Regions from separate parts of the Pseudomonas sp. 10S5 genome, predicted to be linked through region 1. Evidence: predicted binding sites of a transcription regulator. Region 1 holds the regulator's gene; the other holds the start of a gene.
What was found. The regulator FliA, encoded in region 1, starts transcription of late flagellar genes. The targets are predictions, from matches to a motif close to CTAAAGTTTNNNNNNNNNNNGCCGNTAA.
Positions count from the first base shown of each region.

Region 2: a site for FliA is predicted at 3,733-3,760, ahead of QN378_RS17030 (methyl-accepting chemotaxis protein). Genes of this name have one in related genera too.

Region 1 covers NZ_JASJVL010000001.1:212,926-222,486, forward strand. Annotated here, with positions in the region: gene fliR (flagellar biosynthetic protein FliR) at 1-577, shown strand, start outside; gene flhB (flagellar biosynthesis protein FlhB) at 579-1,715, shown strand; gene flhA (flagellar biosynthesis protein FlhA) at 1,953-4,082, shown strand; gene flhF (flagellar biosynthesis protein FlhF) at 4,094-5,425, shown strand; gene fleN (flagellar synthesis regulator FleN) at 5,536-6,369, shown strand; gene fliA (RNA polymerase sigma factor FliA) at 6,366-7,106, shown strand; gene QN378_RS01010 (chemotaxis response regulator CheY) at 7,363-7,737, shown strand; gene QN378_RS01015 (protein phosphatase CheZ) at 7,757-8,545, shown strand; gene QN378_RS01020 (chemotaxis protein CheA) at 8,577-9,561, shown strand, end outside.
Region 2 covers NZ_JASJVL010000015.1:106,367-115,927, reverse strand. Annotated here, with positions in the region: gene QN378_RS17045 (bifunctional diguanylate cyclase/phosphodiesterase) at 1-1,181, shown strand, start outside; gene QN378_RS17040 (NorM family multidrug efflux MATE transporter) at 1,206-2,603, opposite strand; gene QN378_RS17035 (LysR substrate-binding domain-containing protein) at 2,755-3,675, shown strand; gene QN378_RS17030 (methyl-accepting chemotaxis protein) at 3,868-5,844, shown strand; gene QN378_RS17025 (efflux RND transporter periplasmic adaptor subunit) at 5,941-6,723, shown strand; gene QN378_RS17020 (efflux RND transporter periplasmic adaptor subunit) at 6,720-8,039, shown strand; gene QN378_RS17015 (HlyD family efflux transporter periplasmic adaptor subunit) at 8,040-9,561, shown strand, end outside.

The DNA of each region.
Region 1 (9,561 bases):
GGACCTCAGTGCGCTGCTGCTGATTGCGGAGCAGATCATCATCGGTGCCATGTTGGGCATGTCCCTTCAGTTGTTTTTTCAGGCTTTCGTCATCGCCGGGCAAATTGTCTCGATCCAGATGGGTATGGGTTTTGCTTCAATGGTGGACCCCACTAACGGCGTTTCGGTAGCGGTTCTCGGGCAGTTTTTCAGCATGCTGGTCACCCTGCTGTTTCTTTCCATGAATGGTCATCTGGTGGTGTTCGAAGTCTTGGTGGAAAGTTTCACCACTTTGCCGGTTGGCAGCGGCCTTGACGTCGGACACCTCTGGGAGCTGGCCGGTCGTTTTGGCTGGGTATTAGGCGCGGGGTTGTTGCTGGTGCTGCCTGCCATTACCGCCTTGCTGATTGTCAGTGTTGCGTTTGGCGTCATGACCCGTGCGGCACCGCAGCTAAACATGTTCTCCATTGGCATTCCGCTGACTCTGGTTCTGGGGATGGTGATCCTGTGGATGACCCTAGGCGACATGCTTAATCAATTTCCGCCGCTAGTCGCCAACGCGCTGGAATTGTTACGCGGTCTGGTTAGGGCGCGCTGATATGGCTGAGAACGAGAATGGCCAGGACAAGACAGAAGACCCTACGGATAAGCGGGTCAGAGAATCCCGCGAAAAAGGCGAGACGGCCCGCTCAAAGGAGTTAAACACCTTAATCGTTACGATGGCTGGCGCAGGGAGCTTGCTGGTGTTCGGTGGCCAGATCGCACAAATGATGCTCAATCTGATGCGTACCAACTTCACTCTGTCGCGCGAAGTGATCATGGACGATCACTTCATGGGCTTATATTTTCTCAACGCTGGTAAAGCTGCGCTGGTCGCCATTCAGCCGTTGATGCTGGTGATGGTGTTAGCGGCAGTATTAGGCCCTATCACGCTGGGCGGCTGGATATTCTCGGGCAGTTCGATGGCGCCCAAGTTTAGCCGAATGAACCCGTTATCGGGCCTCAAACGGATGGTGTCGACTCATGCGTTGGTCGAGCTCCTGAAGTCCATTGCGAAATTTTCCATCACCCTGATGGTGGCGTTATTCGTGTTGGAGAAGGACAAGAACGACCTGATTTCTATCGCCCACGAACCTCTGGAGTCGGCCATTATCCACAGCATCGTATTGTTGGGCTGGAGTGCTCTATGGATGGCGTGCGGGTTGATTATTATTGCGGCGGTGGACGTTCCGTTTCAGATATACGAAGCCCACAAAAAACTGATGATGACCAAGCAGGAGATACGCGACGAACACAAGGACAGCGAAGGTCGACCTGAGGTCAAACAGCGAATTCGTCAGTTACAACGAGAAATGTCTCAGCGACGCATGCTGTCGTCAGTTCCCAAGGCGGATGTCATCATCACGAACCCGACCCACTACGCCGTGGCGCTGCAATATGATCCCGAGAAGGGCGGGGCGCCAATGTTACTGGCTAAAGGAAATGATTTTCTAGCGCTTAAAATCCGCGAAATTGCGGGTGAGCACAATATTCTGGTGCTTGAGTCAGCCGCCCTGGCACGCTCGATCTACTACTCTACCGAACTGGATCAGGAAATACCCGCCGGGCTGTACTTGGCGGTGGCGCAAGTGTTGGCCTACGTTTATCAAATCCGCCAATACCGCGCCGGTAAAGGCAAACGCCCCGATCCCCTCGGCGACCTGCCGATTCCGTCCGACCTTCAGCGCGACTCTTAGCACTGAGTACTCTCTCTCTCTGTGCCAGTCAGACATGCCTGCGAACTTCACCGCCAGGTAGATCTGGGTTTAAGCACTGGTCAATTGTAAGGGCTGGCGAGGGCTGGAATATGTCTCGCGGCCTCCGATAGCAGCTTGTTTTTCCCTGATTCCCAATAGTTGGAAAGCTTCTTGCAGTGCCCTTGCCATGGCGCGTTTGGCGTCAAAAGTTTGATTTAGCGGGCAGGAAAAGAATTGGTGGATCGCTCTCAATTAATCAACGCAGCGCGTAGCAACCTGGTTAGCATCGGTCGCGGCAACCTGGGTGTGCCGCTGCTGCTGTTGGTCATGTTGGCAATGATGATGTTGCCTGTCCCACCGTTCCTGCTCGACGTATTCTTCACGTTCAACATTGCGCTGTCGATCGTGGTTTTGTTGGTCTGCGTATACGCTCTGCGACCACTGGATTTCTCGGTATTTCCCACCATCCTGTTGGTGGCCACGCTATTGCGATTGGCGCTCAACGTCGCATCTACCCGCGTGGTCATGCTTCATGGTCAAGAGGGTCACGCTGCTGCCGGTAAGGTGATTCAAGCGTTTGGCGAGGTGGTAATCGGCGGTAACTATGTGGTTGGTATCGTGGTTTTCGCGATCCTGATGATCATCAACTTTGTCGTTGTGACAAAAGGTGCCGGGCGGATTTCCGAGGTGAGCGCGCGCTTCACCCTCGATGCTATGCCCGGTAAGCAGATGGCTATTGATGCCGACCTCAACGCCGGCTTGATTGATCAACCTCAAGCCAAGCATCGTCGTCTGGAAGTCGCCCAAGAAGCTGAGTTTTACGGTTCGATGGACGGCGCCAGCAAATTCGTACGCGGCGACGCCATTGCCGGTTTGATGATTCTGTTCATCAATTTAATTGGCGGTGTTGCAGTCGGTGTCTTCCAGCACAACATGTCTTTTGCTGATGCGGGTAAGGTTTACGCCCTGTTGACCATTGGTGACGGTTTGGTGGCGCAATTGCCGTCACTGCTTCTGTCAACGGCCGCCGCGATCATGGTGACCCGTGCTTCCGGATCGGAAGAGATGGGTAAGCTAATCAATCGGCAGATGTTCACCTCACCTAAAGCGTTGGCGGTGGCTGCCGGCTTGATCGTGGTAATGGGCTTGGTGCCGGGCATGCCGCACCTGTCGTTTATCAGTTTGGGCCTGATCGCCGGCGGTGCTGCCTACTTGGTGTGGAAGAAGCAGAACATGGTCAAGGTCAATGCCTTGATGGAGGTCCAGCGGCAACAGGAGCTGTTGCCTTCGCCGACGCGCGCGCAGGACTCCAAGGAGTTGGGTTGGGACGACGTTACGCCCATCGACATGATCGGTCTGGAAGTGGGGTATCGCCTGATTCCGTTAGTGGACCGTAATCAAGGTGGTCAGCTGCTGGCGCGAATCAAAGGTGTACGTAAGAAGCTCTCGCAAGAGTTGGGCTTCTTGATGCCCACTGTGCATATTCGCGACAACCTCGACCTGGCCCCCAGCGCCTACCGCTTGACATTGATGGGCGTGACCCTGGCCGAAGCTGAGATCTACCCGGACCGTGAACTGGCAATCAATCCTGGGCAAGTGTTCGGTACGCTCAACGGTATCACCGCCAAAGACCCTGCGTTTGGTCTGGAAGCAGTGTGGATCGAGGTCAGTCAGCGCAGCCAAGCGCAATCGTTGGGCTATACCGTGGTAGACGCTAGTACCGTGGTCGCGACCCACCTTAACCAGATTTTGTATAAACACTCCCATGAACTGATCGGCCATGAGGAAGTGCAGCAGTTGATGCAATTGCTGGCTAAAGGTTCGCCGAAATTGGCTGAAGAGCTGGTCCCGGGAATTTTGTCGCTTTCTGCGTTGCTCAAAGTGCTGCAAGCATTGTTGGCGGAACAGGTTCCTGTCAGGGATATCCGTAGCATCGCTGAAGCGATCGCCAATGCGGCCCCTCGGAGTCAAGATACCGCCGCGCTAGTGGCCGCCGTACGCATCGCGTTGTGCCGCGCAATCGTGCAAAGCATTGTAGGTACTGAGCCGCAGCTGCCTGTGATCACCCTTGAGCCAAGGTTGGAACAGATATTGCTCAATAGTCTTCAGAAGGCTGGTCAGGGGCAGGAAGAGGGTGTTCTTCTTGAGCCAAGCATGGCTGAAAAGCTCCAGCGGTCGTTGATAGACGCTGCACAACGCCAAGAGATGCAAGGGCAACCGGTGATTTTGTTGGTCGCAGGACCGGTTCGCGCAATGCTGTCACGGTTTGGACGGCTGGCTGTACCGAACATGCATGTGCTGGCGTATCAGGAAATTCCCGACAACAAACAAGTCACGATCGTCGCGACTGTCGGGCCAAACGGCTGAGGTAGTGAGTCATGCAAGTTAAGCGTTTTTTCGCCGCCGATATGCGTCAAGCCATGAAGCTGGTTCGTGATGAGCTGGGCGCTGACGCCGCCATCATTGGTAACCGCCGCATTGCGGGTGGCGTGGAGCTGACTGCTGCCTTGGATTACAAGCTTTCCGCACTGGCGCCACGTGTACCGAACATTGAGCTTGAAGACGAATTGCGTAAGACCCAGTCGCGCATTGTCTCTGCTCAGGCTGAGCTGGGTAACCGTGGTGACAATGATTCGTTGATCAACCGCCATTTGTTTACCGGCGCATCCTCGGATTCTGGCGAGACGCACATAGAACCGACCTTCGAAGAGCCTCGACGCGCTACTGCGGCACCGATGGCAAGCGCTGCCAGCGAGCCGATGATCGGGCTACAAGCTTATGAGTCGATGCGTTCAGAGCTGAACGGCCTGCGTGAATTGCTCGAAGTGCAGCTTGGTTCGCTGGCTTGGAATCAGCTTCAAGGCAGTCGGCCGCAGCAGGCCAACCTGTGGCGTCGCCTGCAACGCATTGGTTTGTCGGGTCCGCTGTCGCGGGACTTGCTGGCGATGACCACTGACATTGAAGAGCCGCGTCAAGCTTGGCGCATGTTGTTGGCTCACCTGGCGCGGATGATTGTGACCCCGGATGTAGAGCCGCTGGAAGAAGGTGGTGTGATCGCCATGGTAGGCCCGGCTGGTATGGGCAAGACCACGACCCTGGCGAAACTGGCCGCACGCTATGTTTTGAAATACGGTCCTCAGAACATTGCATTGGTGAGCATGGATAGCTACCGGATTGGTGCTCAGGAACAGCTTAAAACCCTGGGTCGGATCCTCAATGTGTCGGTGACTCATATTGACCCTGGCCAGTCGTTGGGCCAAGCGTTGGAACCACTATTGCGCAAGCGAGTGGTGTTGATTGATACCGCCGGCCTGCAAGCCAGCGATCCAGCCCTGCGTATGCAGCTGGAAAGTCTTGCGGGTCGGGGTATCAAAGCACGTAATTATCTGGTGTTAGCAACTACCAGTCAGAAGCAAGTTCTAACTGCTGCATACCATAGCTACAAACGCTGTGGGCTGGCGGGCTGCATCCTCACCAAGCTGGACGAAACTGCCAGTCTGGGAGAGGTGTTGAGTTTGGCGATAAGTCATGAGTTACCAGTGGCTTATCTCACGGATGGACCGCGTATACCGGACGACTTGCATTTGCCGCGTAGGCACCAGCTGGTCAGTCGTGCGGTCAGCGTGCAAATGCAGGAAGAACCAAGCGAAGAAGCTATGGCGGATATGTTCGCGGATCTTTATCACAGCCCGAACAAGCGGGTTGGGTAAGGCAAGACATTGGAATGTACCTGCATCAAGGGGCGCCGACGTTGTTCCTACAACGCAAGCGCAATCGTTGATGTGGCCTCGGTCTAAGCAAGTCAAGGTAAAGAACTAAAATGGGTAGCATGCATCCCGTACAGGTCATCGCAGTAACCGGCGGCAAGGGTGGCGTTGGCAAGACAAACGTTTCAGTGAATCTATCACTGGCGCTGGCAGAGCTTGGCCGCCGCGTCATGTTGCTGGACGCCGATTTAGGTCTGGCAAACGTCGATGTCTTGCTGGGTCTTACCCCCAAACGGACGCTGGCCGACGTGATTGAGGGGCGTTGCGAGCTGCGTGATGTGTTGCTCCAAGGTCCTGGCGGGATTCGTATCGTGCCAGCGGCTTCAGGCACTCAAAGCATGGTTCACCTGACGCCTGCGCAACACGCCGGGCTGATTCAGGCGTTCAGCGATATTGGCGACAACCTCGACGTACTAGTGATTGATACAGCAGCCGGTATTGGCGAGTCAGTGGTAAGTTTCGTGCGCGCAGCTCAAGAAGTGCTGCTAGTGGTGTGCGATGAGCCAACGTCTATTACTGACGCCTACGCATTGATCAAGCTGCTGAACCGCGACTACGGCATGAATCGGTTCCGAGTGTTGGCCAACATGGCACAAAGCCCTCAGGAAGGCCGCAATTTGTTCGCCAAGTTGACCAAGGTCACAGATCGCTTTCTCGACGTTGCCTTACAATACGTCGGCGCGGTGCCCTACGACGAGTGCGTACGCAAGGCCGTGCAAAAGCAACGGGCAGTTTACGAGGCTTTTCCACGTTCCAAATGCTCCTTGGCTTTCAAGGCCATCGCGCAGAAAGTCGATTCCTGGCCGTTGCCAGCCAATCCGCGTGGACATCTTGAGTTTTTCGTTGAACGGCTCGTACATCAGACGAGTGCAGGACCGGTCCTATGACAGCCAGCGGCTATCGCATGTACAGCAAGGCGTCCAAGGACTCCCAGTACGAGCTGATCGAGCGGTATGCGCCGCTGGTGAAACGTATCGCCTATCACTTGCTGGCCCGTTTGCCAGCCAGTGTACAAGTTGAAGACCTGATCCAGGCCGGCATGATTGGTTTGCTTGAAGTTTCGACCAAATATGACGCCACCAAAGGCGCAAGTTTCGAGACTTATGCCGGGATTCGTATCCGTGGCGCCATGCTCGATGAAGTGCGAAAGGGCGATTGGGCCCCGCGTTCAGTGCACCGCAATACGCGCATGGTCAGTGACGCGATTAGATCAATTGAAGCTAAAACAGGTCGTGACGCTAAAGATCACGAAGTTGCGGCCGAACTCCAATTGAGTCTTGATGATTATTACGGGATTTTGAACGATACCTTGGGCAGTCGATTGTTCAGTTTCGACGACCTTTTACAGGACGGCGAACACGAAGGGCTGCACGAGGATGGCGCAAGCGCTCAGCTTGAGCCATCACGCGATCTGGAGGATGAACGCTTCCAGGCCGCGTTAGCGGATGCCATAGCCAATTTGCCGGAGCGTGAGCGTCTGGTGTTGGCGCTGTACTACGACGAAGAGCTTAACCTCAAAGAAATTGGTGAGGTATTGGGGGTTAGCGAATCGCGGGTCAGTCAGTTACACAGCCAGTGCGCAGCTCGTTTGCGAGGGCGTTTGGGAGAATGGCGAGCGCGTTGATGGGCAAAGCGTGACCCCTATTGGTCGCGGATTGTCCGTAAGCCGGCTGTGCAAAGCGTTGCGTGCGAAGCATAAGACTAGGCGGAAGCCGGTCAGAAAGTCCCTTGGGCCTTTCTGTGCCGATTCCGGCGTGTTGATTTACCAAGCCCGTCGTCGTTTTCGTGCAGCCCAGGTGTGCTGTGCCGGTTTTGATTGAACAGCGTATTCAGGTGCTGAATGCGTTAAAGACTGCTTGGAGGTCGACTTGGACAAAAACATGAAAATCCTCATCGTTGATGACTTCTCAACGATGCGGCGGATCATTAAAAACTTGTTGCGTGACCTTGGGTTCACCAACACGGCAGAAGCGGACGACGGGACTACTGCGTTGCCGATGCTGCAAAGCGGTAACTTCGACTTTCTGGTGACTGACTGGAATATGCCTGGCATGTCCGGTATCGATTTGTTGCGCCACGTACGCGCAGATGATCGTCTCAAACACTTGCCAGTATTGATGGTGACGGCCGAGGCCAAACGTGACCAAATTATCGAAGCCGCTCAGGCTGGTGTTAATGGTTATGTGGTCAAGCCCTTCACGGCCCAAGTGCTGAAAGAAAAGATCGAAAAGATCTTCGAGCGCGTCAATAGCTGATGTCCGCCGCGGGGGCTCTATGGAGCACACAGATTCAACCGAGGCCGACTTCGAGTCGACCCTGAAGAAACATGCACACGAGTTGGTCGAAAGCCTTGAAAAAGGGCGCTTTGGCGACGCGGTACAAATTATTCACGAGCTAAACCAGACACGTGACCGGGGCCTGTATCAGGAAGTCGGCAAACTGACCCGTGAGCTGCACAATGCGATCGTCAATTTTCAAATTGACCCGAACATGCCGCAAGCCAAAGAAGTTTCTCAGATTACTGATGCTACTGATCGTCTGTCTTATGTGGTCCGGCTGACTGAAAATGCGGCTAACCGCACAATGGATCTGGTAGAAGAAAGCACGCCACTGATGAGCGGGCTGAGTACTGAAGCCAGTGCCTTGAGTGAGGATTGGGCGCGTTTTATGCGTCGCGAAGTCGGTGCCGAAGAGTTTCGCGAACTGGCTCGACGTGTCGAGGGTTTCTTGGCGCGTACCGAGAAAGACAGCCGCGAAGTCTCCGCCCACCTCAACGATATTTTGCTGGCTCAAGACTTCCAGGACCTCACCGGTCAGGTGATCAAGCGCGTTACGCAACTGGTTACGGAAGTGGAAAGCAACTTGCTCAAACTGGTGCTGATGGCCAGCCAAGTCGATCGCTTTGCAGGGATCGAACATGACCATCAATCGATCCGTACAGAACAAGATCAAGAAAAAAATCTGTCTCAGGGTGAAGGTCCGCAGATTCATGCCGATAAGCGTGAAGACGTTGTATCCGGTCAGGATGATGTTGACGATCTGCTATCCAGCCTGGGCTTCTAGGTCGATTGATTGAATTTTTAGGGAGCACCCAATGAGCTTCGGCGCCGATGAAGAGATCCTTCAGGATTTTCTGGTAGAGGCCGGCGAAATTCTCGAGCAATTGTCCGAGCAACTGGTCGAGCTGGAAAGCCGTCCTGATGATGCGGAGTTGCTCAATGCGATTTTTCGCGGTTTTCACACTGTAAAAGGGGGCGCCGGCTTCCTCCAACTCCATGAGTTGGTGGAGTGCTGCCACATCGCCGAGAACGTCTTCGATATCCTGCGTAAGGGCGAGCGTCGCGTCGACTCGGAATTGATGGACGTAGTTTTGGAGGCGTTGGATGCAGTCAACGCGATGTTCACCGAAGTGCGTGAACGTACCGATGTGACCCCGGCCACTCCAGAATTGCTCGCCGCATTGGCACGTCTGGCTGAGCCGGTCGCCAAAGCAAGTATTGCCGCCGTGCCAGTCAGTGTTGAGCCGACACCGGCCGACACCCCTGTGGACATCACCGATACCGAATTCGAACAATTGCTCGATTCGCTCAATGCGGTCAAAGCGCAAGCGGAAGCCTCGGCATCAGTTCCAACAGTGGCGGTTCCGGTCGCAGCGTATGCCGGTGGTTCTGCTGCCAGCGACGAGATCAGCGACGCTGAATTTGATTCGCTGCTCGATCAGTTGCATGGCAAAGGCAAGTTTGCCGCCGATGCAAAACCTATCACGCCTGTGGCTATGGTCGCCGCCCCCGTTAGCAATGACATAAGCGACGACGAGTTCGAAGCGTTGCTCGATCAGTTGCATGGCAAGGGGGCGTTCGCTGCAGATGCACTGGCAGTCACGGCACCGGCAGCCGTCGCTGCGCCAAACAAAGCGCCCGGTGGCGATCAGATTTCCGATCACGAATTCGAGTCACTGCTGGACGAGCTGCATGGCAAGGGCAAGTTCGAGCCTGAAGCGGTCGCGAAGATCGCCGCATCGACGCCCGCCGCTGCCCCCGTGCCCGTCGCTGCTCCTGTCGCGCATGTGCCCGAGCCTG
Region 2 (9,561 bases), on a different contig from region 1:
ATGACGCCCTGGGCCATCAGGCGGGCGACCGATTGATCCTGCAAGTGGTCTCGCGACTTAAAAGTCAGCTGGAAGCCGGCGATCAACTGGCACGACTGGGCAGCGATGAATTCGCTTTGTTGATCGACACCCGCCGTGCGCCGCAACGCGCTGGATGGATGGCCGAACGCATCACTGACGCTATGTCTGAAGCTTATTGGGTTGACGGCGAAAGCCTATTGATCGGTTGCAGCCTAGGGATTGCGCACGCTCGCGCTCAAGCGGGTGCTGATCCGTTGATGTGGCACGCGCACATCGCGATGCAGCAGGCGAAAAGTACTCAGGGTTGTACCTTTCATATCTTCAATGAACGGATCAATCGCAATGCGCGCAGCCTGGCGGATCTGGAAACAGAGCTGCGCCGTGCCTTACGCCGTGATGAGTTGGAGTTGCACTACCAGCCACGTTTATCCCTGGAAGAAGGTCGCATCGTGGGCCTTGAAGCGTTGGTGCGGTGGCGTCACGCCGAGCGCGGATTGCTCGCACCCAGCGAGTTCGTGCCGTTGGCGGAGCAAAGCGGGCTAATCGTACCTCTCGGATATTGGGTCATTTCCCGCGCGCTGCGCGACATGCAAGACCTTCGTGAGCGCGGGTTGCCGCCGCTGCACATGGCAGTCAATTTGTCGTTCCGCCAATTCCAGGATAGCCAGCTGCTATCGACGTTGAGCCGCTTGATTGCCGAACGTGGCGTCGATGCGCGCTGGTTAGAGTTTGAGCTGACCGAAACGGCGGTCATGCGCCGCAGTGATCTGGTCAAGCAGACCATGGATGCGCTGGGCCGCTTGGGGGTGCGCTTCTCGCTGGACGATTTCGGCACCGGCTTCTCGTCATTCGTGCACCTCAATAGCTTGCCGATTGCGTTGCTCAAGGTCGACAAAAGCTTCGTGGGCGGCATGGAGCTGCGCGAAGAGAACCGAAAACTGGTTCACGCCATGATCAACCTCGCGCACAACCTCAACCTTGAAGTGGTGGCCGAAGGAGTTGAAACCGCCGAGCAATTGGAGTTGCTGCGCGGCTTTGGTTGCGATCAGGTTCAGGGATACCTCATCAGCAAACCGTTGCCGCTGGACTCGCTGGTGGAGTATTTAACGTTTGGTCAACGCGAAGACGTCGGACACGCCAAGCATCTATCTAACAACTAGTGTCCGTTGGCTTCACATTCGGGTTTATGCCAAAACCGTCTTGCCCACCGGCGCTTGCCGCAGCAGGCGTGAGGTTTTCCGTTCGAACGCCACGATCAGCGCCAGTGCTGCGCACGCCAACCCCAGCGCCAACCCCCACCAGACCCCGATGGCGCCGCCGTTGGCGTAAAAGCCAAAGGTCCACGCCGCCGGCGCACCGACCAACCAATAACTGGCGAGGCCGATCAGAAAGGTGGTTTTGGCGTCTTTGAAGCCACGAATTGCGCCCATGGCTAATGTTTGGGCACCGTCGAACAATTCGAACCACGCGGCGATAGCCAATAACCTCACGGCGAGTTCGATTACGTCATGGTTAGCTGGAGCGTCGGAATCCAGAAAAAGGCCCACCACAAAGCGCGGTGCCAGCCAGAACAGCAGCCCGAAGCCAAGCATCATCAGCGAGCCGAACGCAATGCCCACACGCCCCGCTAACCGCGCTTGCTGAAGATTTCCCGCGCCATAATGGGAACCGATTCGCATGGTCATCGCGTAAGAAATTCCGACCGGGATCATGAAGGCCATCGACACTGATTGCAGGGCGATCTGGTGCGCGGCCATTTGTGAGCGGCCCATGGCGCCCATGCAAAATGCAGCAAAAGTGAACAGACCGATCTCAACGGCATACGTACCGCCGATGGGTAAGCCAAGACGCCACAGCTCTTTCAAATAGTGAAGAGACGGGCGCATCAAGCCTTGGCGAAGGGGGTAGCGGGCGTAGGCCGGGTGCCGGCGAATATGCAGCGCCAACAGTAACGCCATGCCATTCGCAACCAGCGCCGTCACTAAACCAATACCCATCAGCCCCAAATGCGGCAAACCAAACAGCCCGTGGATCAGAGCATAGTTAAGGCCAAAATTGACCACCACCCCACCGATGCTAATGACCATGACTGAACCCGCACTGCCCAGCGCACTGGTGAACCCACGCAAGACCATAAAGCTCAACAGACCGGGTAGCGCGAACGGTAGGGTGACCATAAATTCACCGGCCGTGTGCACGTTCGCCTCGTTCTGGCCGAGCCTGAGCAGGATCGGCTGGAGGTTCCACAGCAGCGTTGCCGCGATCAATGCCATGCCCCATGCCAGCCATAATCCGTTCTGAGTCAGGCGGGTGACGCCCTCAATATCGCCAGCCCCGTGACGTATTGCGACCAACGTGCCGACGGCGGCAATTACGCCGACACAGAAGAATGCGATCAGGTTATAGCTGGCTACCCCCAGTCCACCGCCCGCCAGCGCGTCTGGCCCCAGATGGCCCATCATTACGGTGTCGGTAAAGACCATCAGCATGTGCGCCATCTGCGACGCGATCAGCGGCCCGGCCAGCCGCAGGATGATCCTGAGCTCGTTTATCCAGGGGGCTTTGTTGGCGACGGGTTGCATGGGGGCTCAGTTTTCGGGGGATCTTTGAGCGACTGATTCTCGACAGTTATGCACGCTGGCACAAAGGGATAAATCCGATGCGTTGCATGAGTAAAACTCATCTGAATCGAGTTCAGGTAGAGTGGTCGGACATCGCAACAGGAAGCGCTGTATGCCGCGTATTTTGCCCCCGCTTTATGCACTTCGTGCCTTTGAGGTCGCTGCCCGACACAGTTCGTTTACGAGGGCGGCTGAAGAATTGTCGATCACCCAAAGCGCGGTGAGCCGTCATATCCGCACTCTTGAAGAGCATTTTGCCTGCCGCTTGTTTCAGCGCAATGGCCGTAACGTGCAATTGACCGAAGCGGCGCGCCTATTATTACCGGGTGTACGTGAAGGTTTTTCCGCATTGGAGCGGGCGTGCAGCACTTTGCGTGCAGAGGATGGCGTGCTACGCATGAAAGCACCCTCCACCTTGACAATGCGCTGGTTGCTGGCGCGCTTGAGCCGTTTTCGTCACCTGCAGGTCGGCAATGAAGTGCAGCTGACCAGTGCCTGGATGGACATCGAGAGTGTCGACTTCACTCAAGAGCCATTCGACTGCGCGGTGTTACTCAGCCGCGGAAACTTTCCACCGGACTGGGAAGCCACCTATCTTTTTCCCGAATTGCTGATTCCCGTTGGCGCCCCGACATTGCTTGAGGATCAACCGTGGGATGTCGACCGTTTAGCCGCCGCAGAGCTGCTGCACCCAACGCCGGACCGTCGGGATTGGCGAAGCTGGCTTGAGCGAATGGACTTGTTGGATAAGGTTTCACTTAAGGGTGGCCAACTCTTCGACACCCTTGAGTTGGGCATGATTGCCGCCGCTCGTGGTTATGGTGTGTCCATGGGCGATTTGCTGATGGTTGCCGAGGACGTCGCGCAGGGTCGTCTCAGTTTGCCGTGGCGCACCGCAGTGGTCAGCGGTGAAAACTATTATCTGGTGTGGCCAAAGACGCGGCCGGGCGCCGAGCGCTTGCGTCGGCTCAGCGACTTTCTTCAGGGTGAAGTGCGGGCAATGGATCTGCCTACGGTAGAAATATTGAATTAAACCGCTGTCATTGCCCTAGGGGGCTGTGCCACTGCGGCTTTGTGGCCTAGCGCTGTATTCAAGTATTCTTTGCAGCGGCCGAATCCCTGTATTCAGGGCAATTCGTTAAAAAAAGATCAAGTGCCCTTCATCGAAATTTTGCTGGGTAGCCGTTTGGAATTAAAACGCTGCCGTTGCCAGCCAAGAGCTTCCATGTCCGAACCTCGTGCCCGTATCGCCACGCAGTTGGGCGTCGCCTTGGCGGTAATTTTGGCTGTGGTCATTACCGGTAGTACGGTATTTGCTCTGCGCTCACTGCACAAAGCTAACTTGGTAATTCGTGAAGAGCACATGGCCAGCGAAGCTCGCTTGCTTGCTGATCAGCTGAATACATTTCATAGCAGCCTGCGCGAAAGCACGCTTCGATTGAGCGGGCTTTTTGAGAAACGTTTCGCCGGTGGATTAAGCCTGCACCCAGAAAACTCAGTGGCCGTTGCCGGCATACAAACGCCGGGTTTGGTGTCGGGTGATAGGGTACTGAACAATGACTTCACCGAAGTTGATAACTTCAAGCAAATGACCGCCGGTGTAGCGACCATTTTTGTGCGCAGCGGCGACGATTTTATTCGCATTAGCACGTCGCTGAGCAAGCAGGACGGCACGCGAGCTATTGGCACATTGCTTGACCACAAAAGCTCCGCGTATGAGCGTTTGATGGCGGGCCAGGGTTACGTGGGTCGAGCTTTATTGTTCGACCGCTATTACGTGACGCAGTACACCCCGGTGCGCGACAGCAGCGGCAAGATCATCGCCGCCCTGTTCGTCGGTTTTGACTACACCGACGCGCAAAACACTCAATTTGAAAACCTGAAAAATTTCCGCATTGGAAACACCGGTTCGCTGGCGCTGCTTGATGAGCAAAGTCACTGGCTGGTTGCTCCAGCTGGAGTCAAAGATTTGAATCAGGCGATGGAGAGTTTGGCCGACATTATCAACCATCCTGGTTTGGGCCAGTTTTGGGTGAACAATGATCAGGAGTTTTATACCGTTGCTGCGCCGTTTGCCGGGGGGCCGTGGACGGTGTTTGCAAGCATGCCAGAAGCGGAAATCAACGCCGTGACGTGGAACGTTGGTACGCAGTTGGCCATTGGCAGTCTGCTGGCCATGTTGATCGCAGTCTGTGCGGCCATTTGGTTGTTGCGCCGTAAACTGCAGCCGCTGTCGGACCTCGTTCGCCAGGCTGAGGCCTTGGGTGCAGGTGACCTGAGCGCTCGACTAAACGTATCCAGCCACGACGAAATTGGTCAATTGGCTAGCAGCTTCAACCAAATGGGTGAAGCGTTATCAAACATGGTCTCGCACATTCGCATTGCTGCTCAGGAGGTCAGTGGCCGCGCTCAAGCGCTGTCTGGTTTGTCGGGTGGCGCCTACGAAGGGATGGAGCAGCAGTCCGGCGAAATCACCAGCATGGCAGGTGCGGTTGAAGAGTTTAGCGCCACTTCGTTGAACATCGCCGACAACATGGGTAACACCGAGCGCCTGGCGCAGGAAAACGCCCAACAGACGCGCATTGGCCGAACCTCCATGGACGAGGCTTCGACGGCGCTGCAGCAGATTGCAACGTCGCTGGAAGGCACCGCCACCGTGATCAATACCCTAGGCCAGCGCTCGCAGGAGATTGGTGGCATTGTTGGTGTAATTACCTCGATTGCCGAGCAGACCAATTTGCTGGCGCTCAACGCTGCGATTGAGGCTGCCCGCGCGGGTGAGCAGGGCCGTGGTTTTGCGGTGGTCGCTGATGAGGTACGCAACTTGGCGTCGCGCACCCGTAAAGCCACCGATGAAATCACGGGCATGATCGCCAGCATCCAACTCGAAACCGGCAACGCCATTAGCACCATGCAGCAGGGTAATGCACTGATGCAGGAAGGCCTGTCACGTAACGCCAACGTTGCCGCCGCACTGGCGCGGATTGATGAGCAAAGTCGTTCTGCCGGTGAGCAATTTGCCGCCATCACCACTGCCACTCAAGAACAAAGCAGCACGGCGACCCTGCTCAGTAGCAACTTGCAAAGCATCGCTCTTGCCAACAGTGAGCAACGCCAAGTGGTATCGAACCTTGCAGTTACAGCCAAGGAGCTGGATCAGCTAGCGGCGGAGTTGCGTAAGGAAGTGAATCGGTTTCGGTGAGTTGAAATCATGCATTTTTAGCACCCGGTTTAGATGATGGCTCTTTGATTTTCCCTTCTGTCGTAGAATGCCGCGAATCGTCGAGGAGTTATGGTAATGCAGCGTTTTCGTGGATGGGCTTATGGACTGACCTGTTTCGCGTTCCTGGCTCAGGCTCAAACGCCTTTTCCAGACGATCCGCTTGCGGAACCCGTAAACCCCGAGGTTGCGTCTGCGAGCGCGAGTGAAGCCCGTGGCATGTTGCGAGCCCGTGACCAAGCGATGCTGGCCAGTGAGCTTTCCGGGCGAATCGTCGACTTGCCGTTCAGTGACGGTGAGTCCTTCAATAAAGGCGACACGCTGGCGCGCTTCGATTGCTCGGCCTATCAGGCGCAGCTGAATGCCGCGCAGGCGGCGATCCGCGGTGCCGGCGAAGAGCTGGCTCATAACAAGCAACTGGCCGCACTCAACTCTGTGGGGCATTTCGAAGTCTCTCGTGCCGAAGCCAAGCTGGCGGAAACCCAGGCCCAGGCCCAGGTGTATCAAGTTCAGGTCAAGCGTTGCAGCGTGGTCGCGCCCTATGACGGCCAAGTGGTCCAGCGCAAGGTCCAGCGTTACGAAAGCGTATCCGCCGGCTCGCCGATGCTGGAGATCGTCGATAATCGTACCCTGGAAATTCAGTTGCTGGTGCCTTCGCGTTGGATGGGCAAGCTTAAGCCAGGGCAAACGTTTGAATTTGTTCCCGATGAAACCGGCAAGCGGTTGACCGCTACCATCAAGCGCCTCGGCGCGCGCATCGACGAAGGCAGCCAGACCTTGCTGCTGGTGGCGACGTTGCCCAATGTCACGGGTTTGCTTGCGGGGATGAGTGGCACTGCGCATTTTGCGGAGCTCAAGTGAACGTCCCGGTAGCCGGCATGGTCGAGCGGGTTTTTGCCCAATTTCTTGATCTGGAGCGACAGACTCGGGCGGCCCGTACCGTTGAGCAGTTAGAGTACAGCCTAGTAAATGACGGGCAGGCATTGTTCGGCTTTCGTCATGCCGCTTTGTTAATTGCCGGCAGGGTCCGCGCCGTGACCAGTGTCAGCAGCGTCGAGCCCAACTCTCCATTTGTCGCGTTCGTCGAACAGGCAGTGGCGCTGTTGTTCAAGCGCGAGCTCCTGAATATGGCACGGGTCGTCCCTGCCGACGTCCTGAGTGGCTCATTGCAGGCCGATTGGCAGGCTCTGTCGGCGGCCCATCTGTTTTGGTTGCCTCTGCTTGATCATAAGGGCCAAGTCTTTGGCGGCTTATGGTTGGCGCGGGATACGCTTTGGAGTCCTTCCGAACAGGTATTGCTGTCGCAACTGGGTGACACATACAGCCACGCGTGGCTCGCCTTGCAGCCGCGTCAACATTGGCGGTTGCGTTGGACCGGCCAGCGTCAAGCGGCACTGGTCGGCATAGCGTTGCTGGCACTGTTGATTCCGGTGCGTCAGTCCGTGCTAGCCCCGGCCGAAGTGGTGCCATTGGGTGGGCAGGTGGTGGCCGCGCCGTTGGATGGTGTTATCGCCGAGTTTCTGGTGAAGCCAAATCAGAGCGTCAAGGCGGGGGACCTGCTGCTGCGTTTTGAAAGCACCACGCTCAAGGCCCAGGCCGATGTGGCTGGTCGCGCTTTGGGCGTGGCCGAAGCCGAACTCAAGGCCAACTCCCAGCGTGCTTTTACCGATGCTGAGTCCAACTCCAAGCTGGACTTGTTGGCGGCGCGAGTTGAACAGAAACGGGCCGAGCGCGATTACGCCCGCGAGCTGCTCAAGCGTAGCGAAGTGCGCGCCGAGCGCGACGGCATTGCGGTGTTTGCCGACGCTGAGCGCTGGACTGGCAAACCGGTGCAGACGGGTGAGCGCTTACTGGAAATCGCTGACCCGACCCAGGCCGAGTTACGAATTGAGCTGGCGGTAGGCGACGGCATCGCTCTGGAGTCGGGCGCCGAAGTAGCGCTGTTTCTCGACAGCGATCCACTGCAGCGACACTTGGCCACGCTCGAACGCGAGGCCTACGAGGCGCAACCGACGCCGGGTGGACAATTGGCATATCGCCTGGACGCTAGCTTTAACGACACACCGCCGCGTATCGGTCTGCGCGGCACTGCCAAATTGTTCGGTGACCGTGCACCGCTGGCGCTGTATTTGCTCCGTCGACCACTGGCCGGATTGCGCCAAAGCGTGGGTCTGTAGATGAGCTTGCCCAGCCTGCGGGCCGATTTACAGCTGTCCCAGGCATCGGCCTCGCTGGACGGTTCCCCACGCTGGACCTTGGCCGATCCGGTGCGCGGGCGCTATTTCAAGCTGAGCATCGCGGCCATTCGCCTGCTGCGTCATTGGTCGCTGGGGGATGCCGAGCAGGTGCTGCAAGCGGCCAACCGTGAACCGGGTTTGCCGTTGGGTGCTACCGAACTGGATGAACTGCTGGTATTCCTGCGCGCCCATGATCTGATTGGAGCCCTCGATCCGCAGCAACGCGCCAGCTATGCCTATAAAGCTGCGGCCCAGCGGCGGGGGATGTGGCAGATGTTGTTGCATCAGTATTTGTTTTTTCGCATTCCATTGTGGCGCCCGGATGCGTTCCTCAATTGGGCATGGCCTTGGCTTGAGCGATTCGGCCCCAGACTGCTGCGTTATGGCTCGCCGGCGACGTTGGGCCTAGGGGTGTTTCTGGTCTCGCGAGATTGGCAGCGCTTTATCTCGACCTTCCCGCACCTGTTCAGCCTCGGCGGCGCCCTGTCTTTTGGCACAGCACTGTTTTTCGCCAAACTGTTCCATGAGTTCGGCCATGCGTTCATGGCCAAGCGAGCGGGTTGCCGGGTGCAGAGCATGGGCGTGGCCTTTATGGTCATGCTGCCGATGTTTTATACTGATGTCAGCGATGCCTGGCGGGTCAATGACCGGCGCGCGCGGCTGTTGATCGGTGCTGGTGGGGTAATGGCAGAAATGCTGCTGGCCTGTATCGCCTTGCTCGCTTGGTCGCTATTGCCCGATGGGCCGGCGCGCACGGCAGCGTTCATGCTCGCCAGCGCCACTTGGTTGACGACGTTGGCAGTCAACCTCAATCCGTTCATGCGTTTTGATGGTTATTTTTTGCTCAGCGATTTGTGGGAAGTAGACAACCTGCAAGGGCGTGCCTTCGCCCTGTGCCGTTGGCGCCTGGGCGAAGTCTTGTTCGGTTATGGCCAGCAGGCGCCTGAGCCATGGTCACCAACCATGCAACGGCGCTTGCTGTGGTGGGGTTATCTGTCTTGGTTATGGCGGGCGGCGTTGTTTTTCGGCATTGCGCTGGCGGTGTATCACCTGTTCTTCAAGCTGTTGGGGATTTTCCTGATGCAGGTGGAACTGGTGTGGTTCATCTTTCTGCCCATTTTCAAGGAAGGACGAGAGTGGTGGTCCCGTCGCGAACAGGCTCAATTCTTGCGAGCAGTACTCAGCGCATTGGTGCTGCTAGGGTTGGTGTTGTTGCTGATTGTCCCGTGGCGTAGTGCCGTGGAACTGCCGGTGATGCTAGAAGCAGGGCGGGTTACGGCCTTGCATGCGCCGGTGGCGGCGCGCGTCAAACAAGTGAATGTACAGGACGGTCAGACGGTGGCCCAAGGGATGGTGCTGATCGAGCTGGAATCACCTGACGTGGAATCCCGTCAGACGATCGTGCGTCAGGAAATCGATATCCTGCAATTGCAGATGCGCCGCCAAGCGTCCCACAGCGAGA